DNA from 3 places in the Clostridium sp. CTA-7 genome. Region 2 is predicted to be linked to each of the others. Evidence: riboswitches for the same ligand, from Rfam matches in the RefSeq annotation. Region 2 holds a riboswitch; each other region holds the start of a gene.
What was found. Region 2 has a riboswitch for S-adenosylmethionine ahead of metK (methionine adenosyltransferase). Riboswitches for the same ligand answer to the same signal wherever they lie in the genome.
Positions count from the first base shown of each region.

Region 1 (10,981 bases), on a different contig from region 2:
GAAAAAATTTAATGAGCTTAAAAGAAAAAATAAATAAGGTTGCTAAAGAACTTTAAGGATAGCCTATTAAATTAGAAAGCATATTGTTGTATTAAAGATTCAGGATATTATTTAACAAAAGAATATATTAGAAATTTTAGGTATTGAATAAAATAAAAGCTTCTAAAGAAATGTATAATCTTTAAGAAGCTTTTTTAATTGGAAAAAATTTATATAAAGTTATTAAAATTCATTAAAAATATCTATAATTTAATTACATATACAAATAAATGGTAACTTGAATATAAAGTTAAATTTTAGCTAATATTAATATTATGGAAAAGACGTTCTAACTCAAGCTCTTGAAGCATAGCATAGGAGTAGAGTTTACCACCCATGAGGTTCTTTATTATTTCTTTTTTAGAGTATCCTTCTTTAAATAGTTTAAGGTTTTTGATTAACTTTTTTAAAGAAGAATGAGATATTTCTAAAATATTGTAAAGTTCCTTAGCTGTATAGTAATCTTTTGGTAAGAGCTTAAAAAGCTTATCTTGTAATTCAAGTTTATACTTTAAATCAGTTTCTATACAGTTATGAGGACCATGTTTCCCTCTATGGTGGTAGTTGCAAAGATATTTATAGTTTAACTTAATATCGTAGCCACCTTCGTGTTTATGAACTATATGATGAATATCCGCTTTTGATCCACAAATTTCACAGTGGTACAAAGTCATGCCTCCTTTTTATATCTTTAATAATATTATAAAATAAATTTATTTTTATTTCAAATTAGATATAAAAGTATATCATTGGGTGAGTAGGTATTTTACGCTAAAAATACGTGCATCCTAATACATAGAATTATATTGTTATAATAAAGTGTTTATATTTACTTTGTTATATTCTTAAAAAATACTTGTAAAGGTGGTATAATATACTATATAATATATATATAGTATATTATATTACGAGACTGAAGGAAAGGTGATACAGTGAGACATAGTTATGATTCATTTGATTACTGGGAAGAATTAATTAATGAAAATAAAACTATAAGAGGACATATGTTTATGGATAAGTTACCTAATGAAAAAAGTATATATATCCATAGCTTAGTTTTTTGCAAGAATAACGGACTTAATAATACATGGGCATACTTTCCAAATGAAAAAATATTGTTAGGATATATTCAATATTCATTTTTACAAGAAGCCTTTTATAAATGGATATATGGAAAGGAAAGGTTAGTTGTTAATGTTCCAAACATTCCAGTAGAAATAATAATTTCAGATGGAGAAAAAAATAAAAAAATATCTAAAGAAGAAGCAGATAATATGAGAAGACATGTAAAAATGATAAAGGAGTGTTGGGCTTTACCTAAAGATAAATTAATTAGGGCACTTCAAAAGTTTGCTAGAGACTTTAATAGAACTTGGTACGGAGACAATAGAGAATTTTTATATTTAAAAATTTTTAATACACCAAAAGAATTAGGGGAATTTGTTATAAATTCAAGCTATATGACAACAAGTGAAAGAGAATTTAAAGAGAGAACTAGCTTAATTATTTCAGATTGGAAAGAAGTATGTGAAAAAGCTGATAAAAATAAGAGCCATGGAGAGCGATTTAGAGATATTTTATTAAAATCCCTTACAGAAATAATTTAAAGGTAAAACTAATTATTGACAGTAATAATTACTAAATATATAATATTACTGTCAATAATATTTGCGGGTGTAGCTCAATGGTAGAGCCCTTGCCTTCCAAGCAAGTTACGTGAGTTCGATTCTCATCACCCGCTCCATATGCGTTATTAGCTCAGTTGGTAGAGCACCTGACTCTTAATCAGGGTGTCCCGGGTTCGATCCCCTGATAACGCACCATTAAAAGAGAGATTAATTTTATGTAATCTCTTTTTTTCTATTTATAGAACATTTAACACTAAATACTTTATTGTTAATAGTAACTTTAAAAATAAAAGACTTATATAAGGTGTTAGGAATATTTTTCATATTGACAATAGTATATTAAATTGATACTATTATAGTGCAAAATTTAAAAGTCTTATCAAGAGTGGTGGAGGGACTGGCCCTATGAAACCCAGCAACCAAGAATTTTAATTAATTCTTAAGGTGCTAAATCCTGCAGGTAAACCTGGTAGATAAGAGGCGAACTATAATTTTTTATATGTGTGAGTAAAGCTTCTGTATTTCTACAGGAGCTTTTTTTACTCTTTAGAAAATTATATTTTTATATTTATTTTGCATAATTATTGTAAGATATTTAGTTATTAAAGTTATATCCTAAAGAGTAAAAAATGTGAATATAGTGCGCGTGCAAGATTTTCCTCAGGCAAGCTTCGGAAATGCACATGCGCTAAAAAAAGTCGACGGCTCGACAAGCTCGCCTTTGCGACTTTTTTAATTTTGTTATTAGAAATAATTTATATTTTAAAGGAGAGGAAGAAATTTTGAAAAACAAAGGTAATGGACTAGCTTTAATTCCATTAGGAGTATTCTTATTAGTGTATTTAGGTACATCTATAATAGCAAAAGATTTTTATGCTGTATCAGTTATTGTTCCTTTTTTAGTAGCAGCTCTAACAGCATTAATTATGAATAGAAAAGTAAAGTTTGATGAAAAAGTAGAAGTTTTTTGTAGGGGAGCGGGAAACACTAATATTTTATTAATGATATTAATATTTATATTAGCAGGAGCCTTTGCCGAAGTTGCTAAAAATATGGGAGCAGTAGACTCAACTGTAAATTTAGGATTATCTTTATTACCAAGTAGTCTATTAATACCTGGAATGTTTATTATAGGTTGCTTTATAGCTTTATCTATAGGAACATCAATGGGAACAATAGTTGCATTAGTTCCAATTGCAGTTGGAATAGCAGACAAGACAGGAATAGCAACAGCATTGGCAGTTGGAGCAGTAGTTAGTGGTGCTATGTTTGGAGATAATCTTTCAATAATATCTGATACAACTATAGCAGCAACAAGGACTCAAGGTTGTGAAATGAAAGATAAATTTAAAATGAATTTTATAATAGTTCTTCCAGCAGCAATAATAACTGCGTTAATATTCATGGTATTAACAAGAAATGCAAATGTAGTTAGTTTAGATTCTTTAAGTTTTAATATATTCAAAATTTTACCCTATATAATAGTTATAATAACAGCTTTACTTGGAGTTGATGTAATAATAGTTTTATTACTTGGAATATTGTCTTCATGTATAATAGGATTTATATTTGGAAGCTTTGACTTATTGGGATTATTTAATTCTATATCTGATGGAATAGCTGGTATGAGTGAGCTAATAATAATCTCATTACTTATAGCTGGAACAATAGAGATAATAAAGTTTAATGGTGGAATAGACTTTATACTTAACAAAGGACTGAAGAATTTTAAAAGTAAAAGAGGGGCTGAGTATGGTATTGCAACCCTAGTAAGTTTAGTAGATATTTGTACTGCTAATAATACAGTAGCAATAGTAACTGTTGGACCAATAGCTAAAAATATTTCAAATGAATTTGATTTAGAACCAAAGAGGGTTGCAGGGATAATGGATATGTTTTCGTGTGTATTTCAGGGCATAATACCATATGGAGCTCAACTAATATCAGCAGCAGGTCTTGCAGCTTTATCACCATTTGCAATAATGAAATTTTTATTTTATCCATATCTTATGGGGATATGTGCTATAATAGCTATATACATTCATTGGAGAAATAAATAAGGCTGTTGTAAAAATTTAAATATATAAACCAAAAAATAAGGAGATAACTTTTTTAGTTATCTCCTTGCTTTTTATAAGCCTTAATTTAATTCTTAACTTTTTAATTATTTATTATCCATTGTAAGAAGGCATATACTTTGAGAGGATATACCCTCACCACTGCCAGTAAATCCAAGTCCTTCTTCAGTAGTTGCCTTAACATTAATTTGACTTAAATCAATTTCTAAAGCTTGTGCTATGTTTTCTCTCATTTGTTGTATATAAGGAGACATTTTTGGTTTTTGAGCAATAATAGTTGCATCTATATTGTTTATGGAATAACCATTATCTGAAAGAAGTAATCCTACTTGTTTTAAAAGTTTTAAACTTGAAATACCTTTGAATCTTTCATCTGTATCAGGAAAATGCTTGCCTATATCACCTAGAGCTGAAGCACCAAGCAATGAATCCATAATTGCATGAAGTAATACATCAGCATCTGAATGTCCAAGTAAACCGTGCTTATAAGGAATTTTAACTCCTCCTATTATTAAGTCTCTTTCTTCAACTAAACGATGTACATCGTATCCTAATCCTATCCTCACTTTATCACCTCTAAATTAATTATAGAATTATTTTACCATAAATATAGAAGATATATTTAAAATTTATTTTTTAGAACTATAATACTTTTTTAAAGGGATAGACTTTAGAATTATTTTTTACATATTTTTTCTTAAATATTTTATTAATAAGATGATTTAATTTAATATTAAGCTTGTAAATAAAGTGAATGGTCCTAGATGAAAGCTTCTTACGTTTAAGGACGAAATCTACATAAATTATTTTTCTATTCATAAGTTGCTCCTAAAATATTAATAGACTATAAAAAGCATATATAAGTTCTAATAAATTGCATTAATTTAATTAAAGTAAATACACTTTGTTATAGTATAAGTAATTCGGTATTACAGGAACTTATATATAAAATTCAAAAATATATATGCTTTTAAATTTTCTTCATATACTGCTAATGAGATTTTACTATAAAATAAATAATACAAAATGTAATGTAAATTAATAATTAGAACATATATATTATAAAAGTCCATAATGTTTATGATATAATATATGATAGAGTGGTATAAATGTTTAATGGGAGATGATGAATTTGAAAGAAAAGATTAGAAGAGTAATAGGGATTATTTTAATAATAGTTGGACTAGCATTGATAATATCAATTGTTTATAAAAAAATGGAAACTTCAAAGAAACAAAAAGAGCTTCAAAATATTTTAGAACAAGTAATAAATGAAGATCCGAAAAGTGAGGGATCTGATAATGGTGATAAATCAATTAATGGATATAAACCTATTGCTTTAATTGAAATTCCAAGTATAAACTTATCTCAAGGCTTAGTGGAAGGAATGTCTGATAATGTACTTCAGTATTACTTAGGTCATTTTGAAGATTCAGCAAAACCAGGAGAAAAAGGAAATTTCGTGGTAGCTGGTCACAGGGTATCAGATTATTCAGAAGCATTTGTAAACTTGTACAAAGTTGAAGCAGGAGACGATATTATAGTTAAGGCAAATAAGAAAGAGTATATATACAAAATAGATGAAAATTTTATAGTTGATCCAAGTAGGGTTGATGTTTTAGATAAAACAGATGATGCAACAATTACCTTAATAACTTGTACTGTTGGAGCTAAGGAAAGAGTTATAGTAAAAGGTAAGCTTATAGAAACAAAGGATCTACAAAGTGGAGGAGAATAATGAGCAATTTTCAAAGTGATAAATATAAATTCTCAACTAAGGCTCCATCAAATTTAGCTTTAGAAGAGGTTGTTGAGAAAAGGTCAGAAGAAATAGAAAGGCTAAAAAATGAACTTTTAACTTATAAAATACTTATTAAAGATTTAACACATGAAGAGCCATCATATAATGTAAGAAACAAAATTTTAAATATAGCCTATTTTATGATAGAAGATGTAGAACTTTTTGAATACTTAAATACAACAAAGAAATTTCCGATAAATAGACTTTTCAAAAGAACACCAATAGAAAAAGAATTTTTTCACAATTGGAAAGAGCATATAATAACATATGTTGTTATATTATCAAATCCTAATTACAAGTATCTACAAGAATATATACAAATAGTTGAAGCTATTAACATAATGGGAGTAGATGAGGTTTCTGAGCTTATAAAGTCAACAGAGCATAGGGGGATTATACTAGAAAAGAGTATTAGGAAGGCTATAGTATTAACTTTTAAAGGTGAGTTTGTAAAGGTTAAGTGCGGTAAGGAAAATAAAGTTGGAGAAGATTTAATTAGTACTGAAGCTATTTCTATTAAGAAGTATAAATTACAATTTTCAATATTAATTAGCTTAATTGTAGTTATACTTATGATATCAATATTTAAGTATAGATCCATTGATAAAACTGTAGTAATAGAAACTACTTCTGAAATTACATTAGAGGTAAACAGCTTTAATAGAGTTATAGATTCTTATAGTAAAACAGAAAAAGGCGGAAATATGCTAAAAGAATTAAATGTAAATAACTCTGAAATAGATGATTCAATAAAAAATATATTAAATTATGCTGCTAACAATGAAATGTTTCCTGAATCAGGAGTAATAGTTACTGTAGCTGGGAATCCTTTAAAATATGGAGTTTTAGAGAAAACAGAAAATTTTATTGAAGAAGAGAAACTTAAAGTTATGTTAAATAATTCAGGAGATGAACATAAGGTAAGTCCATAAAATCTGTAAAAGGTGATAAATTATGAAGCAAAAGAATAGTGAGAAAAAGTATGTAATAGTACATAATGATAGAGGAAATGAAATAAGATTAAATAAATTTATAAGTGAAACAGGAATATGTTCCAGAAGAGAAGCAGATAAGCTTATAGAAAGCGGTAGAGTTACTATAAATGGAATAAAAGCAGTTATGGGTACGAAGGTAACAGAAGAAGCAGATGTTAGAGTAGATGGTAAATCTATAAAGAAAATTGATGATTTAGTTTATATAGCATTAAATAAACCAGTAGGAATTACATGTACTACAGAAAAAAAGGTTAAGGGAAATATAGTTGACTTTGTAAATCATAAAAAGAGAATTTTTCCAATAGGAAGATTAGATAAAGATTCTCAAGGATTAATATTGCTAACAAATGATGGTGATATAGTAAATAAGATATTAAGAGCTGGAAATAATCATGAAAAAGAATATATAGTTACTGTTGATAAAGCTATTGATGAAAAGTTTATAGACTCCATGGCAAATGGTGTAAGAATATTAGGTACAGTAACTAAAAAATGCTATGTCACAAAAGAAAATAAAAATACATTTAGAATAATTTTAACTCAAGGTATGAATAGACAAATAAGAAGAATGTGTGAAGCTTTGGGTTATAATGTAGTTAAGTTAAATAGAATACGGATTATGAATATAAAATTAGATAATTTAAAAATTGGAGAGTGGAGAGATTTAACATATACAGAGTTAAAAAAGTTAAATTTATTAATTGGTAATTCAGGAAGAACAAAGGATTTTGATGATTAGAAAGCTATAAGCTGTTAAATTATTGCAGCTTATAGCTTTTTCTTATTAATTTAGGATGTTTATTAAAATATTAAAAAGTTATCCACAGACGTGTAAATGGCTATAATAGGAAGGTTTGCGAACTTTATAGATTTGTATAGAAATAAATTACAGTAAAAATCTGTATGTTACACACATAATCCACATGTCCCTGTGGATAAGTTGTGCAAACTATGTTGAAAATAGTGTTAATAATTATTAACACTATTGTAGATAATATATTGTAGATATAATTATTGAAAATACAGAAAATTATTATAATTTATAAAAATAGGAGATATAGTCGTATGAGAAAAGTTTGTAGAGGATTATTAATTACAGTGCTATTGTTAAAAGTTGTCCACATTTATCCACAAGCATTGTTAATAAATTTTAATAGTAATATTGTCGAAAATCCAATGCTTGTGGATAAGGTTATAAAAGAAAATACAAACTTCATAAATATAGATGTCGAAATCCCACAAATAGTAGGATTAGCTAATAAAGATAAGGAAAAAGTTATCAACAAGGAAATTTTGGATTGGACTGACATGTGGATAAAAGATGTAAAAGATGTTAGCGAAGAATTTAATCCAACAATTCCATATCAATTAAATGCAAGATATACTTTAACTAATGATAAGAAAATATTAAGCTTCTTTATAGATTACTATCAGTTTAGTGGTGGGGCACATGGAATTACTACTAGAAAAACATATAATGTAGATATTTCTACAGGAGAAAAATTAGAACTAAAAGATTTATTTAAAAAAGGATATGACTATAAGAAATTTATAAATGAAGTTATACAAAAGGAAATAAATAAAAATCCAGAGTATTATTTCACTGGTAAAGATGGATTTAATGGGATAAAAGATGATCAAAGCTTTTATATAGATAATGGAAAGATTATAATTCATTTTCCTTATTATGAGATAGCGCCTTATGCAGGAGGAATGCCAGAATTTGAAATACCATATGAAGTTTATTAAAAAAAAGCAGTCTGTACGTAGTACAAACTGCTTATCATGAAACTTTTTATTAAGCTACTTTTTCTACATTTTCTTTTTCTTGTGAAGAAGTATGGTTAGTATGCTTTCTATCATTTATTGAATCTCTAATTACTTTAACAACTTGTATTATTAAAGTAGGTATAAATGCTAATAAGTAAATATATCCAATTTGTGTACCTGTTAAATTAGCAACTTCAAATAAGTTTTCTAAGAATGGAACAAATAGTACACAGTTTAATAATACTAATCCTATACCAAATGCCATCCAACTATATCTATTTGAAAATAATCCAATTGAAAATATTGATCTATCTCCTCTACAATTAAATCCATGGAATAATCTTGCTAAACAAAGTGTTGCAAAAGCCATTGTAGATGCAACATATTTATCTGTTCTTAATCCAATATAAAAGGCGATTAAAGTAAATATTGCAATAACTAATCCTTCGCTTGCTATTTCATATATAAAATCTTTTGATAATATAGATGAATTTCTTGATCTAGGTTTTTCTTTTAATAAATCCTTTTGTGATTTTTCCATTCCTATTGCAATAGCAGGTAAACTATCTGTTAAAAGGTTTATAAATAATAAATGTACTGCTGCAAATGGCATTGGTAAAGCCATTAATGAAGTATATAAAACAGATAATATACCAGATGCGTTACCTGATAGTAAGAATTTAATAGAATTTTTTATATTCTTATATATATTTCTACCATTAGCTACAGATTTAACTATTGTAGCAAAGTTATCATCTGTTAATATTACAGAAGCTGCATCTTTAGATACTTCTGTACCTGTAATTCCCATTGCAATTCCAATATCGGCTTGTTTAAGAGCGGGAGCATCATTAACCCCATCTCCAGTCATTGCAACTATTTGATTCTTTTCTTGCCATGCTCTAACTATTCGTATCTTATGTTCAGGAGAAACTCTTGCATAAACTGAAATTTTCTCTATGTTATTTTTTAATTCTTCATCTGACATTTTATCAAGTTCTATTCCTTCAATAGCTCTATCGCCATCTTTGAAAATCCCTATTTGTTTTGCAATAGCAGATGCTGTAATCTTATGGTCTCCCGTAATCATAACAGGTTTTATTCCAGCAGTGATACAATCCTTAACGGCTTCAGCAGATTCTTCTCTTGGAGGATCTATCATCGAAATAAGACCTATAAATGTATAATTATTTTCATCATCTAATGTTAATTCTTGAGAAGATTCAAATTCTCTATAAGCAAATGCTAAAACTCTTAATCCACTTTGAGATAATTGTTTATTTGAATTAATTATATTTTGTTTATCCTCATAAGTAATTTCTCTTACACCTTCAGAAGTTTTAATAGTTTTAACTCTATCTAATAATACATCAAAAGCACCTTTAGTAAACATTAAGTACTTATCATTAAAGTGATGAAGTGTGCTCATAAGCTTTCTATCAGAATCAAAAGGTAATTCAGATAATCTAGCATAAGATTTTCTTATAGACAGTTCGTCCAATGATAATTTATGACCTAAGTTAACAAGAGCTACTTCGGTAGGGTCTCCAATTTCAACGCCTTCTTTAGAAGTAGAGTCATTACATAAAATTGAACTATTAATTAAATAATTTGAAACTTCGTCATTTAAATCTATTTCTTCACCATCAATTAATTTATTATCAATATAAACTTTTTTTACAGTCATTTTATTTTGAGTAAGAGTACCTGTTTTATCAGAACAGATTACAGATACTGAACCTAAGCCTTCAACAGCTCTAAGTTTTTTAATAATAGCATTTTCTTTAGCCATCTTTTGAGTTCCTAAGGCTAGTACAATTGTAACTATAGAACTTAACGCTTCAGGTATAGCAGCAACAGCTAAGGCAACAGCAAACATAAGAGAATCTAACATATCAGTGCCCCTATAAAGACTAAGACCAAAAACTAAAGCACAGATTATTAATATTCCTATAGCTAATTTTTTACTAAAATCATCTAAGCTAGCTTGTAATGGAGTTTGTTTTTCTTGAGTTTCTTCCATTAAGTGAGCTATTTTACCTATTTCAGTATTCATTCCAGTTCCAGTTATAACAACTAAAGCCCTACCATAAGTAACTAAAGAGCCAGAGAAAACCATATTTTTTTGATCCCCTAAAGCTATTTCTTCCTTTTCAATTAAATCAACAAATTTATTTACACTTTCAGATTCTCCAGTTAAGGAACTTTCATTAACTTGAAGAGAGAAGTTTTCAATTATTCTACCATCTGCAACGACCATATCTCCAGCTTCTAATATTAAAATATCTCCTGGAACAATTTCCTTAGATTGAATCTCAACCTTCTTGCCAGATCTATAAACTTTTGCAGAAGGGGAAGAAAGTGCTTTTAAACTATCTAATGACTGTTCTGCTTTAAAATGTTGAACTGTACCTAATATAGCATTTAAAATTATAACAGCAAAAATAACTAAAGTACTTTCAACATTGCCTGTAGCCATTGATATAATAGCAGCTACAATTAATATTATTACAAGTAAATCCTTAAATTGGCTTAAAAAAACCTGTAGCATAGTTTGTTTTTTCTTTTCAGTTAATTGGTTGTACCCGAATTTCTCTAAATTTTCTTTTACTTGATTTTCACTTAAACCACTTTTAGATACATTAAACTGTTTTAACACTTCTTCATATG
Region 1 covers NZ_BAAAAV010000009.1:137,348-148,328, forward strand. Annotated here, with positions in the region: gene ACYUEX_RS15925 (amidohydrolase) at 1-56, shown strand, start outside; gene ACYUEX_RS15930 (HNH endonuclease signature motif containing protein) at 297-707, opposite strand; gene ACYUEX_RS15935 (hypothetical protein) at 972-1,646, shown strand; tRNA gene ACYUEX_RS15940 (tRNA-Gly) at 1,710-1,783, shown strand; tRNA gene ACYUEX_RS15945 (tRNA-Lys) at 1,787-1,862, shown strand; SAM riboswitch class I at 2,041-2,147, shown strand; gene ACYUEX_RS15950 (Na+/H+ antiporter NhaC family protein) at 2,450-3,727, shown strand; gene ispF (2-C-methyl-D-erythritol 2,4-cyclodiphosphate synthase) at 3,832-4,311, opposite strand; gene ACYUEX_RS15960 (sortase) at 4,878-5,483, shown strand; gene ACYUEX_RS15965 (anti-sigma factor domain-containing protein) at 5,483-6,478, shown strand; gene rluF (23S rRNA pseudouridine(2604) synthase RluF) at 6,501-7,280, shown strand; gene ACYUEX_RS15975 (DUF3298 and DUF4163 domain-containing protein) at 7,607-8,290, shown strand; gene ACYUEX_RS15980 (cation-translocating P-type ATPase) at 8,340-10,981, opposite strand, start outside.
Region 1: another riboswitch for S-adenosylmethionine. It lies ahead of ACYUEX_RS15950 (Na+/H+ antiporter NhaC family protein); the one in region 2 lies ahead of metK (methionine adenosyltransferase).

Region 2 (10,981 bases):
TCTATTAAATCTTTTAATACATTTCCAGCACCAACAGAAGGAAGTTGGTCTACATCTCCAACTATTATTAATCTTGTTCCAAGCTTTATAGCTTTAAGCAAACTATGCATAAGCATTATATCTATCATAGATGCCTCATCTATTATAATTACATCTGCCTCTAATGGTTCTGATTCTCCTTTTCCATAATAAGAATTTTCCTCTTCACTTACTCCCATTTCTAGCAATCTATGTATTGTTTTTGCTTCTCTTCCAGTAGATTCAGTCATTCTCTTAGCCGCTCTTCCTGTTGGGGCTCCTAATAAAACCTTCATTCCACTATTTTCATATATTTCTATTATAGATTTTATTATCGTAGTTTTACCTGTTCCTGGTCCCCCTGTTATTATTTCTATTCCATTTTCAAAGGCTCCAATTATTGCTTCTCTTTGTGAAGAAGCAAATTTTATATTATTTTTTCTTTCAAAAGCTTCAATTTCAAATTCAATGTCTGAATTTATAGTCCTAAAATTTTCTATGCTTAATGTTATTATTTTATTTGTTACTCCAAGCTCACAATAATAATATGGTAGTGAAAATATTGCTTCTATATCATTTATCTTTTCAATTTTTATCTTTGTTTCTAAAGCTAAATTATACAAGCTTTCTTCTACTAGTTCTGATGGAACTACTAAAATCTTTGATACTTCATTTATTAAATTTTCTTTTGGCATATATGTATTTCCAGCTGCTGAAAATTGATTTAATATATATCTTATGCCACTTTGTATTCTAAATGGTGATATTGTTTCTATACCAAGGCTTTTTGCTATCCTATCTGCAGTTATAAACCCTATTCCTGATATTTCATCTGAAAGTATGTAAGGATTTTCTAAAATTATAGACTTAGCATCTACTCCAAATTTCTTATATATTTTTATACACTGATTTGTAGTCATACCATGCCCTTGAAAATATATAATTATATCTTTTAAATCTTTTTGTTCTATATATGATTCATATATTATCTTAAACTTCTTTTCTCCAATACCCTCAACTTCTTGTAGTCTTTCTATATTGTTATCTAATATATCTAATGTTTTCTCTTTAAACTTTTTGACAATTTTTTTCGCTGTTATAGGCCCTATTCCGTGAATTATTCCAGTACTTAAATATTTCTCAATCCCCTCCACAGAATCTGGTAGTATTTCTTCATATTCTTCTATATTAAATTGACGCCCAAATTGTTTATGTAATACCCATTGTCCTTTTAATTTAACATATTGCCCTTCTTTTAAAAAGGGAACTATCCCAACTGCACTTATGCACTCTTTATCTGATCTTATTTTTGATACTACATAACCTGTATCATCACTTTTGAATACAATAGATTCTACTATTCCATTTAGAAATTCCATGCTATCTCTCCAAATCTTTCAATGATATTTTAATATTTACAATTTTATTATATAATTATATCATAATTTAAAAATTTTAAATTCTTAATATTATACAATATTAGCAATATGGAGGTGCTTACATGATAATAAAAAATTGCAACATAATATATCTTGATAAGATAGAAAAGGGATCTGTTCTAATTGAAAATGGAAAAATCAAAGAAATAAACCCAAAGAATACAAATGATAATGAAATAATTGATGCAGAAGGATTATATTTATCTCCAGGCTTTATAGATGTTCATATCCATGGTGCTGGTGGTCATGATACAATGGATGGCACATTTGAAGCAATTAATGAAATTTCTAAAACTATAGTTAAACATGGAACTACTTCATTTACTCCAACTACAATGACTGTAGCAATAGATGATATAAGAAAATCAATGGAAATTATAAAAGAAGCTAAAGAAAATGGTACTGATGGTGCTATCGTTTTAGGTGCTCATCTTGAAGGACCTTTCATAAGCCCAAAAGCTATTGGAGCTCAAAATCCTAACTTTTTGATTCCTCCAACAATAGAAAACTTTAATGCTATGGTAGGAGATGCTGAAGATGCTGTTGTATCAATTACAATTGCTCCTGAAGTTCCTGGCGCTAAGGAATTAATAAAAGAGTTATCAAAAAAAGGAATAGTTTGCTCTATAGGTCATACTAAAGCTACTTACGATGAAGCTATGGAAGGAATTAAATGTGGTTGCTGCCACTCAACTCACTTATTTAATGCAATGACACCATTTGCTCATAGAGAACCTGGAGTTGTAGGTGCTATATTTGATAGCGAAGTAACTACAGAAACAATTTCTGATGGTATCCATATATCATATCCATCACTTAGAATAGCTTATAATCAAAAGACAACTGATAAAGTTTTATTAGTCACTGATGCAATGATGGCATGTGCGATGCCTGATGGTATGTATGCATTAGGAGGTCAAGAGGTTGTTGTTAAAGATGGAGCTGCAAGACTTTTAAGTGGAAGCTTAGCTGGTTCAATATTAACTCTAGATAAAGCTATTAAAAATGTATATAAAAATGTTGGTCTTTCATTAAACGAAGCTGTAAAAATGGCAACTTTTAATGCTGCTAGACATTGTAAAGTTGAAGATAGAAAAGGTCTTATAAAAGAAGGCTTCGATGCAGATTTGGTTTTATTTGATGAAGACATAAATGTAAAAAATGTTATAGTTGCTGGTAAAGTATTAGTATAAATAAAAATGCTCCAATTCAAAATTGGAGCATTTTTTATTTTAAAGATACTTCTTTATTTCTTCTACTTTATTTAAATCTTCCCAAGGTAAGTTTAAATCATTTCTTCCAAAGTGACCATATGCAGCTGTTTGCTTGTAGATTGGTCTTCTTAATTCTAAATCTCTTATTATAGCTCCTGGTCTTAAATCAAATACTTTTTCAACTATTGAAATTATTTCTTCTTCTGATTTCTTTCCAGTTCCAAATGTTTCTACTTCTATAGAAACTGGCTTAGCAACACCAATTGCATATGCTAATTGAATTTCTAATTTATCAGCTACTCCAGCTGCTACTAAATTCTTAGCAACCCATCTAGCCGCATATGCTGCTGATCTATCAACTTTAGTTGGATCTTTCCCTGAGAAAGCACCACCACCGTGTCTTCCATATCCACCATAAGTATCAACTATTATCTTTCTTCCAGTTAATCCGCTATCTCCTTGTGGTCCTCCAACAACGAATCTTCCAGTTGGATTTATGTAATACTTTGTGCTATCGTCTAATAATTCTGCTGGAACTACAGCTTTAATTACATGCTCCATTAAATCTTCTCTTATTTGTTCTTGAGATACATCTTCACTATGTTGAGTTGATATTACTATTCCATCTATTCTTATAACTTTATTATCATCATATTCAACTGTAACTTGAGTCTTTCCATCCGGTCTTAAGTATGGTAAAGTTCCGTTCTTTCTTACTTCTGATAATCTTCTTGATAATCTATGAGCCATAGCTATTGGTAATGGCATATACTCTTCTGTTTCATTTGTTGCAAAACCAAACATCATTCCTTGGTCTCCTGCTCCAACTGCTTCAACATCATCTTTTTGCCCTGCTCTAGATTCTAATGCTTCATCAACACCCATAGCAATGTCACCTGATTGTTCATCTATTGATGTTAGTACTGAACATGTTTCACAGTCAAAACCGTATTTAGCTCTATCATAGCCTATTTCTTTTACAGTTTCTCTAACTAACTTTGGAATATCAACATAACAATTAGTTGATATTTCTCCCATAACCAATACCATTCCTGTTGTAACAGCTGTTTCACAAGCAACTCTTGCCATAGGATCTTTAGCTAAAATACTATCTAATACAGCATCTGAAATTTGGTCGCATATTTTATCTGGATGCCCTTCTGTAACTGATTCTGATGTAAATAATCTTCTCATTTTCATTTCTCCTTTCATTTTATTTGATATTAATTCTAATTAATTTAATTTATAAAATAAAAAAATCTCTTCGATAAGAAGAGATGTTAAAAGTCATAATCTTTCTTATCTTGCAAAATTACTTTGCAGGAATTGGCACCACACTCAAAATTACTGAAGTAGGTTGCCGGGTTTCATCGGGCCCTTTTCCCTCCGCCTCTCTGGATAAGAACTAATATCAAATTTTACTTTTCAGATTATATCATCTTTAATATTAATAGTCAACAATAAAACCTAAAATAATTACATATTTAGATTCCTTAACTCATAAAATATTAAATTATTTAAAAATATAAAAAAAGACAAGTAAACTTGCCTTTTGTGGTGGGGGAGGACGGATTCGAACCATCGAAACGAAACGTAACAGATTTACAGTCTGCCCCCTTTGGCCACTCGGGAACTCCCCCACATTTGGAGCTGGCAATAGGAATCGAACCTACAACCTGCTGATTACAAGTCAGCTGCTCTACCGTTGAGCCATGCCAGCATATTATAAATTAATAAATTTCAAATGGTGGAAACAACAGGGATCGAACCTGTGACCCTCTGCTTGTAAGGCAGATGCTCTCCCAGCTGAGCTATGCTTCCATAATAATAAAATTTTATAAAATGGTGGGGGAGGACGGATTCGAACCATCGAAACGAAACGTAACAGATTTACAGTCTGCCCCCTTTGGCCACTCGGGAACTCCCCCATTTTATGGAGCTGGCAATAGGAATCGAACCTACAACCTGCTGATTACAAGTCAGCTGCTCTACCGTTGAGCCATGCCAGCATATTATAAATTAATAAATTTCAAATGGTGGGGGAGGACGGATTCGAACCATCGAAACGAAACGTAACAGATTTACAGTCTGCCCCCTTTGGCCACTCGGGAACTCCCCCGTTTAAAATTTATTTAATTTCAGTTAAGTAAACTTTGTATCTTCTCAACCGACAATGATTAGTATATATTTATTATATCTTAATTTCAAGTACAATTTTTACTCATTTAAAGAAACTATATTTAATTTATTCTGTTTTTCTTTTATTTTCTTCTAATTAATGCTAATATCTTTTTTATTAACAATTTTTCTGTCATAATTATTCTATATTAGATATTAAATAAACATCACTTCAACTTGTAATAATTTTTAATAAATATATATTGCTATAAGTAAAATAATTTTTTAAATAATAATTTCTTATACTTCTTTTTCTATAATATCTAAATCAATATAATCACTTATAATATCCTTAAACTCTTCATATTCTTTATTTGACATTCTTTGCTTTACTAAAGACATACCTTTTGTAATGTTAACTGTATTTTCTCTATCCGAAAAATAGTCATTAACTTTTATTATATCTACTATAGCTAAATTTCTAATTAATACATTTATTTTTTCTTTTCTAGCTTTATCTAAATGTCCAAACAAATTATTAGAGGAATCTACTTGATTTATAATAATTGTAGATTTATTTTTTTCCTCACTAATAAACTCTTCTTCTTTATTGTATTTTACTACATTTTCACTAATAACTTCTTCACTTTTTAATGGCTCCCACACTAATAAAAAATATATTGGGATAACTATACTAATTATTATGGTAATGGTAGAAAATAGTAATCTCTTCATTCTATTTCATCTCCTTTTATTTGATTAATTTCCTCTTTTATGATTTTTATACATTTTATTATAATTAATCTTTATCAAACATATACTTTTATGGCGGGGGTGAATTTTAGTGAAGCGTAAAGTATTATATAACTCTTATAATTCTCATATTGAAATAGCAAATTCTATTAAAAATTATATTACGGAAAATACTATAATAGTTTGTATAGGAACAGATAAATGTATTGGTGATTGCTTAGGTCCAATGGTTGGCACATTTCTAACAGAAAAAGCCTTCCCTCTCCCAGTGTACGGAACAATAGAATCTCCAATACATGCTTTAAATATAAATAAAAGATTGAATGAAATTAATAAATTGCATCCTAAATCCTTAACTATAGGTATAGATGCTTGCTTAGGTGAATATAGCTCAATTGGTGAAATACATACCAGAGATTATCCAATACATCCTGGAAAAGGTGTTGGTAAAAATTTACCTGATGTTGGAATTGCCTCAATAATAGGAATAATAGATTCAAGTGAAAATGCAGAAATTTTCACATCTAGAAGCATTCGTCTAAATTTAGTTATGGAAATGGCTAAAGTGATTTCTTCTTCAATTATTGAAGCATATAAGATTATTAATAAATAAAAGGGAGCAATAAAATACTCCCTTTTACAATCAATTATATATAATATGTATAATATTCTACTACTCTATCAAAGTTATTTCCTTGTCTGATAGACTAGATTCTATTTTATCTAGATATCCTAAAACCTTGCCTGTACCCTCTGCTACTGCTTCTACAGAGTTATTAGCAACATCGACATTGACTCCTGTTTCATGCTCTATTAGCTTATCTAATCCATCTAATAAAGATCCTCCACCAGTCATTAAAATGCCTTTTTCTATTATATCAGCAGCAAGTTCAGGTGGTGTTTTTTCTAATACAAATTTAACATTATCGACAATTAACGATACTGATTCTTTTAGTGCATAAATTATTTCCTCTGATGTAATAGAAACCTCATCTGGTAATCCAGTAATTAAATTTCTACCTTTCATCATAGCAGTTAAGTTTCTTGATCCATTAAATGCTGATCCTATATTTACCTTTAACTCTTCTGCCGTTTTCTCACCTATCATTATCTTGTACTTATTTCGTACATACTTTATTATAGCATCGTCAAATGAATCTCCAGCTACTTTTATTGATGATCTTACTACAACTCCCCCTAAGGATATTACAGCTATATCAGTAGTTCCACCACCAATATCTACTACCATAGAGCCACTAGGTTTAGTTATATCTAATCCTGCACCAATTGCAGCAGCCAAAGGTTCTTCTATTAAATGTACTTTCTTTGCTCCAGAATTTCTGGCAGCATCAATAACTGCTCTTTTTTCCACCTCTGTTGCTTGTGATGGAACACATACCATTACTTTAGGAGCTGTAATTTTACTTTTTCCATATGCTTTTCTAATAAATTCTTTTAACATTTTTTCAGTTATGTCATAATCTGATATAACACCATCTCTTAATGGCCTTACTGCAACTATATTACCTGGAGTTCTTCCAATCATCTTCCTTGCTTCTTCTCCAACAGCAAGTATTTTATTATTATTTTTATTTATTGCAACAACTGATGGTTCCTTTAATATTATCCCCTTACCTTTTGCATAAACTAAAACTGTTGCTGTTCCTAAATCTATTCCTAGATCGCTCCCACTTCTCCAAAACCACATTCCTTGTTCACTCCTACTCTTTTCGCACTATAAAATCTTTCAAAATTTCTCTTATTTTGCATTATTAGCATATTTATTATTATATATGGAATATGGTAATCCTTCAATATGTTTGTACTTAAATTCGTAATCATTTACTTACTCTGCTGTTTTATATTTCATTTTAGTGGCTTTTCCACCCCTAATATGTCTTTCTGCTTTATTTAACTCTAATATAGAGTGAGTTTGTTCTGCTATAGCTGGATTTATCTTTGGTAATCTTTCTGTCATATCTTTATGAATAGTGCTTTTACTAACTCCAAATACCTTAGCTGTCTTCCTAATTGTATCTTTAGAATCTATTATATATTTAGCAACCTCTAAAACTCTTTCTTCTATATAATCCTTCAAAATATTACCTCCCTTTGGATAAACTATTAATATGTGACCATTAGTATCTAATTTATTCATCAGTCATTTAAACCAAATGACTGATGAATTATTTATTATTCTTGATTAAACGTAAAATATGTTGTTGGATTTAAATCTTTTCCATTTACATCTTGAACTTGTATATTCAAATGTTCACCGAATTCATCATTGGTAAATATTTTTGAGCTGTTTCCAACAGTTCCTATAACAGTTTCTTCTGTTACTTTATCTCCAACATTTACTCTTATGTCTTTGGATAAATTACAATACTTTGTATATAATCCATTAGCATGAGCAATAACTACATAGCTTCCTTCTTCAACTTTGCTTGAAACTTCTTTCACTTCTCCCACTGCAGCAGATTTAACTTCAGTTCCAACACTAGCTTTTATATCTATTCCTCTAATATTCCTACTGCTTCCATCGCTCATAGCTTGTGGCTTTGGATAAGAATATTCTCTTGCAATTGATCCTTCTAAAGGTTTTTTAAATTTAACCTCTACATTCGTTCCAGCAGAAACATTAACATCTTGTTCTGTAGATGCTACCTCTTGTTCTTGTGCTAATTCATTGTTTTGATTATTTTCAACCCTGTCAGCATTTTGCTTTTGAACTTCTGAAGTAGATTTATCATCAATATTTAAAGTGAATTCATTTTCTGCTTTATTACTTTGTTCTAAAGCTTTATTTCTTTTCGTTGTAACTACTGCAACAGTTGCAATTACACACAAACAAAGGAATAGTACTAAATAAAAGCCCTCCTTTCTGAAAAAGTCTTTTACCTTGTCTTTCTTATTTTGGTCCATATCAACACCTCCTTTTTGTATTCTTGCCCGTTATCATAAATTAATACAAATGCAAATTGATTTATTTACATCAAATTTCTACATTTAATAACAAAAAACCTCATCTAAACTATCATCTAACTAGTTGTTGTATTCACTTTAAATATGTAAAATATAAAAAGACAATATATATGCCTATTTAAAATAAACATGTATATTGTCTTTTAAAAATTAAAACTTTTAATTAAATTTCCATTACTTTTTACTACTTACTTAAACATACTTATGATTCTTAATTAAATTTTACTTCCTTTAAATCAATACCTGTATAATAATGTTTTAAAATTTCATCATATTTTTTACCATCCTTAGCCATAACATTTGCTCCCCATTGGCTCATACCAACTCCATGTCCATAGCCCCTGCAATTGAATATTACTTCATTTCCACTTATTTTAAAATCAAAATTTGTTGAGTTTAGGCCAAAAGATAACCTGAAATCTGTTCCCTTTACTTTTGCTTTACCAAATCTTATTTCTTTTACCCCACCAGCATCACTTCTAGATAAAATCTCTATATTACCTTGTAAATTATCCTTACTAATATTTGCATCTGCGTATTTGGAATTTATTTTATTTACAAAATCATCTATGTTAAATTTGGATTCATCTGTGTATTTAGGAGCTATTTCTTCCCCTTTACTTTCAGTAGAAACTAAATAAGGAACATCGCTCGAGAATACATCCACAGCATTTTCTGTTTTTCCTGAACTTGTAGAGAAAAATTGTGGGTATTGAACTAATTCACTATTATATGCTAAAACCAGTCCCTTTGTAGCATCAACAGCCTCTGAAATTTTTGACCAGTTCTCACTACTACTATTCTCCCATTTTTCTAACCTAATTTCTTTACTTATATACACTTGACAATGTGTAGTATCACAAACATCGCCACCTTTAGCATTATTACAGGGTCTAGTTCTTTTTGCAGATACATAAGTTCTTGCTGCTATAGCTTGTGCTTTTAAAGCTTCTATTTCAAAGCTTGCTGGCATTTCTCCTGAAACTACGCTCTTTACGTACTCTTCTAAAGGTATATCTACTATCTTGTCTTCATTAGTTATATAAACTTTTATAACATCATTTCCAGATAAAGTTATAAACTTATTTTCGTTTGAACCAACATTATCTTCTATACCATTTTGAGAAATTTCCTCTAATGCACTTACTGAAGAAGATTTGATTACAATCATTGGAATTACAATCATAAATATTAAAACTAAAGTACTGAAAAGTCCAAGTTCTACTAAATCTCTCATTGAACTTATTTTATTTTTCAAAAACATCGCCTCCCTTTAACTAATACAATTTAATATATGTTAAAATTTCCTAATTATACTTTATTTTTTATTCTTTATGTTGAGTTATTTAAATCATTATAATAAAAAAAGTGAACATATATAAGTTTACTTATTCCGTCGCTCCGCTCCAAATCAACACAAACCTACATATGTCCACTTCCAAACTGAAGGTAAGAAAAGTATAAAACAAATCTACTTTTCTAAATCTAATTCCTAAAAGCCTTATATATTGATATTTTCAAAATTTCAAATCTTTATGCTTTCCTATATATTAAAGTATAAAATTAAAGAACTTAGAATAAATCTAAGTTCTTTAATTAGGCGAATATAGCTATAATTATTTATAATATATCTATTTATCAACTCTATATACATTAACTCCCAAGCCTCTAAATTTTTCTTCTATATTCACATAACCTCTATCTATATGATATATATCACTAATTTCTGTATTTCCTTGAGCCACTAACCCAGCTAGTATCATAGCTGCTCCAGCTCTCAAATCAGTAGCTTTAACATCACATCCTGTTAAAGAATCTACTCCTTCTATAATTGCTGTTCTTCCATCAATTTTTATATTTGCTCCCATTCTTACTAATTCTGCAACATGCATAAATCTATTTTCAAATATCGTTTCTGTTATAATACTTGATCCTTTTGTTACCGACAATAATGTCATCATTTGAGCTTGCATATCAGTTGGAAAACCAGGATAAGGTAATGTCTTTATATCAACAGGTCTCTTCTTATCTGTTCCATCAACTAACATAACATTTTCTTTTATACTCTCAAACTTTACTCCACACTCTTTTAATTTCTCTATTGTAGGTCTTAAATGGTCTTCATTAGCTCCATTTATGATTATCTTACTATTTGTTATAGCTGCTGCAACCATAAAGGTTCCTGCTTCAACTCTGTCATATATAGGTTTATAGCTTATCCCAGTTAAAGAATCTACGCCTTCTACTGTTATTTTCCCCATTCCTGCTCCTTGAACTTTAGCTCCCATTGAATTTAGAAAATTAGCTAAGTCCCATATTTCTGGTTCTTCTGCAGCATTTTCTATAATTGTTGTGCCTTCAGCCAAAACAGACGCCATTAACAAATTTTCAGTTGCACCTACAGATGGAAAATCTAAATATATTCTATTTCCTTTAAGTTTTTTAGCCTTCGCT
Region 2 covers NZ_BAAAAV010000002.1:25,935-36,915, reverse strand. Annotated here, with positions in the region: gene recD2 (SF1B family DNA helicase RecD2) at 1-1,397, opposite strand, end outside; gene nagA (N-acetylglucosamine-6-phosphate deacetylase) at 1,520-2,650, shown strand; gene metK (methionine adenosyltransferase) at 2,690-3,865, opposite strand; SAM riboswitch class I at 3,968-4,076, opposite strand; tRNA gene ACYUEX_RS03175 (tRNA-Tyr) at 4,227-4,311, opposite strand; tRNA gene ACYUEX_RS03170 (tRNA-Thr) at 4,317-4,391, opposite strand; tRNA gene ACYUEX_RS03165 (tRNA-Val) at 4,417-4,492, opposite strand; tRNA gene ACYUEX_RS03160 (tRNA-Tyr) at 4,515-4,599, opposite strand; tRNA gene ACYUEX_RS03155 (tRNA-Thr) at 4,606-4,680, opposite strand; tRNA gene ACYUEX_RS03150 (tRNA-Tyr) at 4,706-4,790, opposite strand; gene ACYUEX_RS03145 (hypothetical protein) at 5,090-5,524, opposite strand; gene yyaC (spore protease YyaC) at 5,634-6,155, shown strand; gene mreB (rod shape-determining protein) at 6,216-7,250, opposite strand; gene spoIIID (sporulation transcriptional regulator SpoIIID) at 7,389-7,640, opposite strand; gene ACYUEX_RS03125 (peptidoglycan DD-metalloendopeptidase family protein) at 7,736-8,467, opposite strand; gene spoIID (stage II sporulation protein D) at 8,739-9,791, opposite strand; gene murA (UDP-N-acetylglucosamine 1-carboxyvinyltransferase) at 10,159-10,981, opposite strand, start outside.

Region 3 (10,981 bases), on a different contig from region 2:
ACTTCTATATTTGTAACTACTAATAATCCCGCTTCATCTATATCAAATAAATCATTATGATGTGCTACAGCAGTATTTGAATTACATGAATTTTTAGTTCCCACTTGTATATAGGTACCTGGTACTTCTATTAAGAATTCTGCGAAATCATCTGCTCCTAGTTTCTTTGGATAGTTGGTTATTACATTTTCTTCTCCCATAATATTTTTTGCAATAAGAGCAACTTCCTTACTAACTCTTTCATCATTTATTAAAGGTGATGCATAATCTCTAAACTCAACTATAGCCTCTGCCCCATAGCTTTCTGCTATATTTTTCGCTATTTTTTCTACTGACTTATTTGTCTTTTCTCTTGATTCAAAAGTAAAAGCTCTCGTTGTTCCTTCTAATGTGACTTCTCCTGCTACTGTATTGTAAGTAGTTCCCCCTTTGATTAATCCAACTCCTACAACTACTGTATCAACAGGATCTGTTTGTCTGCTTACTATTGATTGTAGATTTACTACTATTTGGCTGGCAATATATAAAGCATCTGTTGATAAATGAGGTGCAGATACATGACCACCTTTACCTTTAATAGTTATCTTAAAGTAATCGCAAGATGCAAAGCTAGGCCCACTAGTTACTGATACCTTACCTAAGTCTATTCCTGAAGCTACGTGAGCTCCTATTATTTCTTCTACTCCATCTAAGCATCCTTCTTTAAGAAATATTTTAGCTCCTTGTCCAATTTCTTCTGCTTGTTGGAAGAATAATCTTACCTCTCCTACCAGCTCCTCTTCCTTTTCTTTTAATATTTTTGCAGTTCCAAGAAGACTAGCCGTATGTCCATCATGACCACAAGCATGGTTATATCCATCATTTTCAGATTTATAGTCTTCCTTCTTTAAATCTGGAACCTTAAGAGCATCTATATCTGCTCTTACAGCTAAAATTCTATTTGATGTTTTTTTACCTTTTATTATTCCTAAAACTCCAGTTTCCCCAATTCTTTTATGTGGAATATTTAGTTTGTCTAGCTCTTCTTCTATCTTCTTTGCTGTATTATATTCTTTTAAACTTTCTTCTGGATACTTATGAAAATATCTCCTTAATCCAGTAATATAGTCCTTTTCCTTTATTACATAATCTTTTATATTCATAAAAATAGCCCCCTTATATTAATCACTCACAGTATTTTACTTATTTATATTCATATTGTTATAAATAGTTTTATTCTTTAATTTCTATTTCCAAGTTGGTATATAGGCCCCTTTATATACTTCCTCTATAACCTTAGCTACTTCATCTGATCTAAATGCTTCAACAACTTTTTTATAAACTTCATTATCTTTATCTTCAGTTCTTGCAACAATTACGTTTATATAAGGATTGTCACTACCTTCTTTAACTTGTTCTAAGTAAATAGAATCTTCTTTTGGATTAAGTCCTGCATCAACTGCATGTCCACCATTTATTAAAGCTGCAGCTACATCTTCTAATAATCTTGGAGTTTGAGCTGCTTCAACTTCTACAAATTTTATATTTTTAGGATTTTCAACTATATTATCTAAAGTTGGAGTGTATCCTGCTGCCTCATCTACCTTAATAACTCCTGCTGATTCTAAAACCTTTAAAGCTCTTCCTCCATTAGTTGCATCACTTGGTATAGCAATAGAATCCCCATTTTTTAGCTCATCAACAGATTTTATTTTATTTGAATATACACCAAGAGGAGCTATTAAAGTTTCTCCTATAACTGATAAATCAAATCCTCTATCTGCAATATCTTTATTTAAGTATGCATAATGTTGGAATGAATTTAAATTTATTTCTTTATCTGCTAAAGCCTGGTTTGGTTGACTATAATCTGAGAAAGGAACAAGTTCTACAGTTATCCTTTCTTTTGCAAGATTTTTTATTACAGGTTCCCATTGATCACTGCTTTCACCAACTACTCCTACCTTAACTACTTTATTTTCTGTTTTAGATTTTCCTCCTTGGCATCCTGCTAATGAGAAAAGTAATGCCCCCGATAATATTATACTTAGTAAATTTTTAGCTTTCATATTTTACGTCCCCTTTTTATTTATTATTTATTTTTGCTTATTGCTTTAATTTTAATGTGTTGTTTTTTTAATTACTCTATCCCCTAGCCCTTGAATTATATTTACTACAATAAGTAATATTATTACTGTTACAAAGGTTATATCTATTTGATTTCTTTGATAGCCATACCTAATTGCTAGATCCCCAAGACCTCCGCCACCTACTGATCCTGCCATAGCTGTTAATCCAACTAAGCTTACAAAAGTTATTGTTGTTGCTCTAATAATATTTGGTACACTTTCTTTTAGATACACTCTAAATATTATTTCTAAAGGTGATGACCCCATTGCCTCAGCTGCCTCTATCACCCCCTTATCTATTTCTGATAAAGCACTTTCTATTTGTCTTGAAAAGAAGGGTATAGTTCCTAAAACTAGTGGTACAAAAGAACCCTTTGTTCCAATTGCTGTTCCTACTATAGCCCTGGTTAATGGTATTGCTGCTGCTAATAAAATAATAAATGGTATTGACCTTGTTATATTTATTATCTTGTCTAAAACATAATAAACTGGTTTATTTTCTAATATGCTTCCCTTCTTAGTTACCACTAATATTATTCCTAATATAAGACCTATAACAAAGGATATAGCTCCTGATACTAGAAGCATAATCAAGGTTTGTCCAGTTGCTTCATAAATTTCCGGTATTTTTTTTACTGCATTAGGCAATAATTTTTGTATTAAGTCTGCCATCTTTAATCACCTCAACTTCCACATTTTTTTCTTTAAGATAGTTTATAACATTATGAATCCGTTCTTCTTGACCTTTAATTATTACAATAAGTCCACCAAGTGGAGATTCTTGAATTATCTCTACATTTCCAAAGATTATATTTGCATCTACATTAAATTCTCTAGATATTATTGAAATTATTGGTTCAGTTGTACTATTTTCTAAGTATTTGAGTTTCAGTATCTTTTCATTTTCCTTAATTTCTACAACTGAAGATTTATCTTCTATTAAGTCATATATATTACTTAATAAAGAAGTACTATCTATAAAATTCTTTGTAATCTTTTCTTTAGGCTCTGAGAATACCTTAAATATATTTCCTTCTTCTACAACTCTTCCATTTTCCATAACAGCAGCTCTTGTGCATATTTCTTTAACTACTTGCATTTCATGAGTTATTATTACTATGGTTATTCCAAATTTTCTATTTACCTCTTTTAAAAGCTTTAGTATTGATTTTGTAGTTTGTGGATCTAAAGCACTAGTTGCTTCATCACAAAGTAATACTTTTGGATCATTGGCTAAAGCCCTTGCAATGCCTACCCTTTGTTTTTGTCCTCCACTTAATTGAGATGGATAAGAATTTGCCTTATCTTCTAATTCAACAAGCTTTAGTAGTGATATAACTTTATCTTTTATTTCATCTTTTGAATATTTACTTCCCTTCAAAGGATAGGCTATATTTTCAAAAACTGTTCTAGACTTCATAAGATTAAAATGCTGAAATATCATTCCTATCTTTTTTCTTTCTTCTCTAAGTTCTTTATTTGATAATGTATTAAGGTCTTTTCCATCTATAAGTACTTGCCCCTTAGTAGGTCTCTCTAAAAAGTTTATGCATCTAACTAGAGTTGATTTTCCAGCTCCACTAAAGCCTATAATTCCATAGATTTCACCTTTGTTAATATTTAATGTTACATCCTTTACCGCTTCTACTTTTTCACCTTCTGTATCATAAGTCTTGTATAAATTTTTTAATTCAATCATGTTGCCCCTCCCTCTACCCTAAAAAAGGTAATAAAAAAACTGCTTTCCTAAAAAATAAGAAAGCAGTGTAATACACTTCTATATTTCATTCTTATCTTTCAGACGCAGTAAACATCTGCAGGATTTAGCACCTTAAATCATAACTAATTTAAGTTCGTAATTCAGGTTGCCAGACTTCACAGGGCCAGTCCCTCCGTCTTTCTTGATAAAAATCTATTCATTTTTTTGTTTTTCATTTCTTGTTCCTCATTATATATGTATATATTTCCACTGTCAATAGTATTTTTACTTTTTTATAAAAAAGTGGACATATGTAAGAAATCCATTATATTTTGCTAAGTCATTTTAATTTAAAATAAAAAACTAAAATTAAACCTCTAAATAATTAATTACTTAGAGGTTTTTTTTTTAACTATATAACTGGATAGCTCTTTAAAACTGTAACATTACCTTTTATTGAATATTCTCCTAAAGTAGCTGGGATTAAATAACTATCTCCAGTCTTTATTTTTTCTGTGAAGTCTTTTCCTTCTATTATTCCTTCTCCATCTACGCAAGTTAACATATCAAACTTTTCTATATCACTTGCATCATTGTATTGTGAATCTATAGTTATTTTTTCTATTCCAAAGTATTCATTTTTACATAGTAAGCTTTGCTTATAGCCTTCATGCTTTATTTCTTCTTTTTCACTAAGGTTTTCACATTGAAGATCAAAGTTTATAACATCTAATGCTTTTTCAACATGAATTTCTCTTGGTCTTCCATAGTCATATACTCTGTATGTTACATCACTATTTTGTTGAATCTCTGCTATTATAACACCTTCGCATATAGCATGAACTAATCCACTATTAATTAAAAAGCAATCACCTTTTTTAACTTCTATTTTATTTAAATAACTTTCCACATTATTATTTTTTATAGCTTCTTCAAATTGTTCTTTACTACAATCTTTAGTTCCCACTATTAAACAAGCACCTGGTTTAGCATCCATAACATACCAAGCTTCTGTTTTACCATAATCCCCTTCATACTTTGCAGCATATTCATCTCCTGGATGTACTTGTACTGAAAGTTTTTCTTTTGAATTAATAAGCTTTATAAGTAATGGAAATTTTTCTAAAGTAACCTTCGCTCCTACAAGTGTATGTCCATACTTTTTAATTAAATCATCGAAGCTAGTTCCTTTTAATGAACCATTTTCTACAATTCCAGTCCCATTTGGATGACATGCTATATCCCATGTTTCACCTATTTCACCTTCTGGCATATTATCTCTAAAGGATTCAAAATCTCTTCCACCCCATATTTTTTCATAATATAAATTCTCAAATCTAATTGGATACATAATCTTTCTCCTTCCTTAACAACACTTCTTAAGTAAAATATATATTTCAATATATAGATTATTAAATTAATTGATTTTTTTAAATAAAAATTAATTAATATTCTTCAATTATTCTATTTTATTTATAATATTTATTTTCTATAATATTTATAATAAATAATTTTCTATACATTCTCCTACGGAGTTAACTAAATATTTAACATGTTTCTTTAGTTCTTCTTCTACATGGTTAAATGTAAATGAATTTTTAGTTATCTTAAACATAGTTACGTCATTCCATGAATCTCCTATGGTATATAGATCTTCATTTTCTATTAATTCTTGTTCTGCTAAATATTTTACTCCACTTCCCTTTGAACATCCCACTGGAACTACATCTATATAAATATCATTTCTATATGCTACTACTGTATCACCATATTTTTCATTTATTTCATCTTTTATTTTTTCTATTTCATCCTTCTCTTTATTTGGATTATATATAGAAATTAAGCTTAGCTCCTCTTCTATTTCACATATTGAATTTACTCTTTTTTTATTTGGATATGGTAAATTATCTCCATCTGTTAATAAATATGTGTCAAATCCAGATTCTACTGAAATATATACATCATCTTCACTTATTCCATTTATTATACTTTCTATTATTTTTTTATTAATTACTTCTTGCTTTATTTTTCTTCCTAATGAATCTACTATTAATGCTCCATTTAGTAATACATAATAATTTGCAAATATCTTATAGTCATCCTTTAGCATTTCTACTCCATTGTATGGTCTTCCCGTTGAAACTACTAATAAATTCTTTTCTCTTTGAAGTCTAAGTATAAATTCTTTATCCTCAATGGTAACCTCATTATCATTTATTAATGTTCCGTCAAGATCTGTTGCTAATAATTTACTCATTTATTCCTCCATTATTATATCGATATTTTTTTAATATTTTATCACTATAATTTTATCATATAATTGAATAAATTTTCACAAATAAATTTATAGACTTAAAAGATGAAACTTTTAAGTCTATTTTATTGCTTATATTCTTTTTACATTTCAGTTCTTTGTAATAATAACTCTTCTATTACTTTTTTATCATTAGCTTTTTCTATTTCTGCTTTAAAATCATCATCCATTAAGCTTACTGCTAATATTTGAAGAATTTTTAAATGCTCATTTCCTTCACCATCTGGTACTGCTATTAAAAACACCATATTTACTGGTTCATCATCTAAGCTTTCCCATTCTATTCCTTTTTCACTTTTACCAACTATAACCGTTGGTATGTTTACCCATGGTGATTTTGCATGAGGTATCGCAACTCCATCACCTATACCTGTTGTTGATATAGCTTCTCTTCTTTTTACATCTTCAACATACTTATCAACATCTATTAATCTATCTTTTGCTAGTTGTGCTAGATGATTTATTGTTTCAAATTTTTCGTTAGTTTCTAAGTTTAAATCCATGTATTTTACATCAAATATTTTGCTATTCATTGCTATTACCTCTCTTTGAATTTTGAATTTAATATCAAGGAAATTAAAACTGTTAACTCCCTTGATATTATTTATGTTTTTACTATTTATTTTATTATAATATATTTCTTATTAATTTACTTAGCTGCTTTTCTATCTCTTAAAGATTTTAAATAGTTAACCATAAGTGCTGTTACTAATGAGCCTATCGCTATTGCAGCAAGGAACATAACTACTCCATCAACAGCTCCCATTAAAGCAACTATTGGACCTCCATGAGGTACTCTATCAGCTACTTTTGCAAACATTGCTATGTTAGCTCCAACTATTGAACCAACTATTAATGATGGAATAACTCTTAGTGGGTCAACTGATGCAAATGGTATTGCACCTTCTGTTATTCCACAAAGTCCCATTGTAAATGCAGCTTTACCTGCATCAAGCTCATCTTGACTGTAATGTTTCTTTCCTAAGAATGTTGCTAATCCCATTCCTATTGGAGGAATAGCTATTGCTGCTGCTATAGGTCCCATTATTTCTGGTCTACCTTCTGTAATCATTGCAACACCAAATAAGAATGCAACTTTATTTACTGGACCACCCATATCAAATGCAACCATTGCACCTAATACTGTAGCTAAAACTACTGAACTTGCTCCTGATAATCCTGCTAAGAAGTTAGTTAATCCTTCAAATATTGAAGTTATTGGTCCACCTAATACTAATATAAATGCCAATCCTGTAACTAATGTTGTTATTATTGGAATTATGATTATTGGCATTATTGGTTTAATCATATTTGGTACTTTTATTGATTTTAATCCTTTTGCTACATAACCTGCTAAGAAACCAGTTACTATACCACCTAAGAAACCAGCATTTGCTTCAGATCCATAGAATGAACCATTTGCTGCTATATATCCACCGATTAACCCTGGAACTAAACCTGGTCTATCTGCAATTGAATAAGCTATAAATCCTGATAAAACTGGAACCATAAATGTAAATCCTGCTCCACCTATCATTTCTATCTTTTTCCAAAATGAATCTGCTGGTATTGCTAATCCGTTTGCTGTTGGCTCTCCACCGAAAGCTAAAGCTATTGCTATTAAAAGACCTGCAACTACAACTACTGGAATCATGTAAGAAACTCCACCCATTAAGTGCTTATAGAAAGTAGGTTGCTTTGATTTCATTTCTTTCTTAGCTTCATCAACTGATTTTATTTTTGAAGACTTTTTCTTTTCAACTTTTCCATCTAAAAACATTTGAATTAAAACATCTGGCTCCTTTATAGCCTTAGCTATAGGACATTCATAAATTGCCATTCCTTCAAATCTGTCTAAGTTTACAGCTTTGTCTGCTGCTATTATAACACCATCTGCTCCTCTTATATCTTCGTCTGTTATAATATTTTCAGCTCCTGTTGACCCTTGAGTTTCTACCTTTATTTCTACTCCCATTTTCTTTGCCATCTTATTTAGCTTTTCTGCTGCTATATAAGTATGAGCAATTCCTACTGGACATGATGTAACTGCTAATAGTTTCATTTTTTATTTCCTCCTAAAACTCACTTTGAATTTTGTTTGTCATTTGATGATTTAATTATATTGCCTATGAAAACATATTCACAGTTAGATAATTGCACTTAGTAGAGGAAATTTTTTAATTAAATACTTTTATAAATTCATTAAAGCTGTTAACTTTTATTAACTCTAGTATTAAATCACTATCTATAATCTTCTTGTATATTTGCTCTAAAATTGACTTTAATAATTGTTGATCTTTTTGAGCTATACCTACCATAAATACAATTTGAACCTTTTCCTTTTCCCATGTAATTGATTTTTTTAAAATAGCTACTGATATAAATGACTTTTCTATTCCTTCTTGCATAGTATGAGGAATAGCTACTAAATCACCAATTTCAGTGCTAGCTAATTCTTCTCTTTTAAATATCTCATCTTTCACATTTTCTTTTATGTAACTTAAATCTATTAAATGGTTTGTCATCATCTCAAGTACATCATACTTATTTGCTGCATCTACCGACTTTATAAATAATTCCTCTTTAAATATATCTAATATATTTTTACCATCTAGATTTGTATTGTATATACTTTCTTCTATTAATTTCACTTCATTTTTATCTAATAAATTTTTAACATATATTACTTTCTTTGACTCTATACCTAAAGGTATTGTTGTAATTATTAGATCTACGTTTTCAAATAAGTTTTCATTGAATTCATACCAAGGAATAGTATCTACAATATCTAATTTATCTTTAAATCTATCCCCAAGCTTTACTTTTAGTAAAAGAGAAGTTCCAACTCCCGTAGTACATACAAGAATTACTCTCTTTACTTTTCCCTTTTTTCCCTTCATCCTCTCTAGGGATGCTGCAAAGTGTAAAGTCAAAAATCCAATATCATCTTCACTTAAGCTTATTCCTATACTTTTGCTAATTATTTTATTAGCTAAAACGCCTAATTCAAAAGCAAATGGATAATTATTTTTTATTGTTGAAAGCATATTATTTTCAATTTTAATTTCATATTTTGCTCTATTTATAGATGCACTTAAATGACTTCCCAAGAAACTTCTTAAAATATCGTCTTTACTTAAATCAATATAATAAACCTGATAAATTTCTTTTAATATTTCATTTATTAAATTATAATTTGCTTCTTCATTTGTTAACTTGTATTTTTCTACTTCTGTAATTATTAAATTACTTGAAATTATATATTGAGTTATATAATAAACACCACATACCTCTAATTTTATTTTTAATTTTTCTTCTAAATCACTACATATATTTTCTGCTATTTCTATTTTACTTTCTTTATTTAATGAACTGATTATTTCTTCTGTGTAATTTATGTGTTTTCCCATTAAGCTTCTAATAATCATTATATAAGTAAGATTTAATAAATTACTAAAGGCTATATCAGTTAACCTAAGCTTATACTTTAAAAGATTTTCTTTTAATATATTTTCTATAATTAATAATGTATCATTACCTACTTTTTCTTGGAAAATCTTTTTAAATTCATCAAAGAAAAATTTATTATAAGCTTTTAAATATATTGATATACATTTTCTTATATCGTCCTCTTTTCCACTTATTATTATTCCTTTATTTTTATTTTTAACAATATCAAGCTTAATTTCACTTAGTATAGTTTTGCTTAATTTAATATCGTTTTTTAAAGAAGATAAACTAATAAAAAGTTCATCAGCTAAATCTATTTGTGTAACACCATCTAAGCCTTTAATATCATTTAAAAGAAGCTTCATAACTATATATTCTGCTCTTTCTTTTATAGTTAAATTTATATAACCACCTTTTTCATCTACTTTTAAAAAATCTAAAAACTGTTTAAAATCATCTTTATCAGTTATTTCTATACTATAACCTTTACCTTTTTCGGATAAAATAAAAGCTCCGTGCTTTTTTAATACATCATTCAGCTCTTTTATATCGCTTCTTATTGTTCTCGATGAAACCCCTATTGTAGTACATAAATCTTCACCTTTAACAATTTTATTTTTGCTTATTAAGATATTAATAATTTGTTTTTGTCTTTCGCTACTTATCATAAAAAATCACCTTTTAAAATTATATACTTAGTGAAAACATATTCATATATATATAATTGCCTCATACAGAGGAAATTTCATATCTAAATTTTAAAATTTTATATATTTTTATCTGTTTTAGTTTACCCTAAATTTTATAAAATCTTTATGCATTTTTAGAAGATAATACTAGGAATTAAATAAGCTATAATTCAAATAATATAATTATAAGGAGGGATTATTTATGCCAACTAAACTAAACAATAAAAAAATTTATACACCTCATGAAAGAACAGGATATGCTCCAGAAAAACATGCTTTGATTAGCCATGGGAAAATTGAAGCACCATCAAGTCCATTACCTAGTCCAGTGGAAGATGCCATAGTTGCAAATAATATATCTAATGCGGAGTTCGATTATACAGAACAATCTAATATAGATATAGAATTAGATAAATAAATTTTAAGGAGAGATGTAGTATGTCTAACAAGAAAAAAAGCAGAACAGACGGAGTAATTCCAATGAAAAATAAAACTGTTGCAACACCTGTGAATCATAGCAATGTAGCCTCTTCATCTTATGAATATACAAGGAAACAAGAAGTAAATAAAACATCAAAAACAAATCAATTATATTAATTATTTGTACATTATTATATTAATTATTTGTACATTATTATAATATTTATATGGACAACTACTAAATTATTGGATTAATTTTCCGATAATTTAAGTAATTGTCTTTTTTGTTATTTTACTAAAT
Region 3 covers NZ_BAAAAV010000001.1:96,037-107,017, reverse strand. Annotated here, with positions in the region: gene ACYUEX_RS00415 (M20 metallopeptidase family protein) at 1-1,142, opposite strand, end outside; gene ACYUEX_RS00410 (MetQ/NlpA family ABC transporter substrate-binding protein) at 1,227-2,048, opposite strand; gene ACYUEX_RS00405 (methionine ABC transporter permease) at 2,100-2,780, opposite strand; gene ACYUEX_RS00400 (methionine ABC transporter ATP-binding protein) at 2,749-3,807, opposite strand; SAM riboswitch class I at 3,896-4,019, opposite strand; gene ACYUEX_RS00395 (type I phosphomannose isomerase catalytic subunit) at 4,220-5,158, opposite strand; gene ACYUEX_RS00390 (HAD-IIB family hydrolase) at 5,306-6,064, opposite strand; gene ACYUEX_RS00385 (PTS sugar transporter subunit IIA) at 6,205-6,654, opposite strand; gene ACYUEX_RS00380 (PTS fructose transporter subunit IIC) at 6,771-8,183, opposite strand; gene ACYUEX_RS00375 (BglG family transcription antiterminator) at 8,299-10,239, opposite strand; gene ACYUEX_RS00370 (hypothetical protein) at 10,463-10,678, shown strand; gene ACYUEX_RS00365 (hypothetical protein) at 10,699-10,857, shown strand.
Region 3: another riboswitch for S-adenosylmethionine. It lies ahead of ACYUEX_RS00400 (methionine ABC transporter ATP-binding protein); the one in region 2 lies ahead of metK (methionine adenosyltransferase).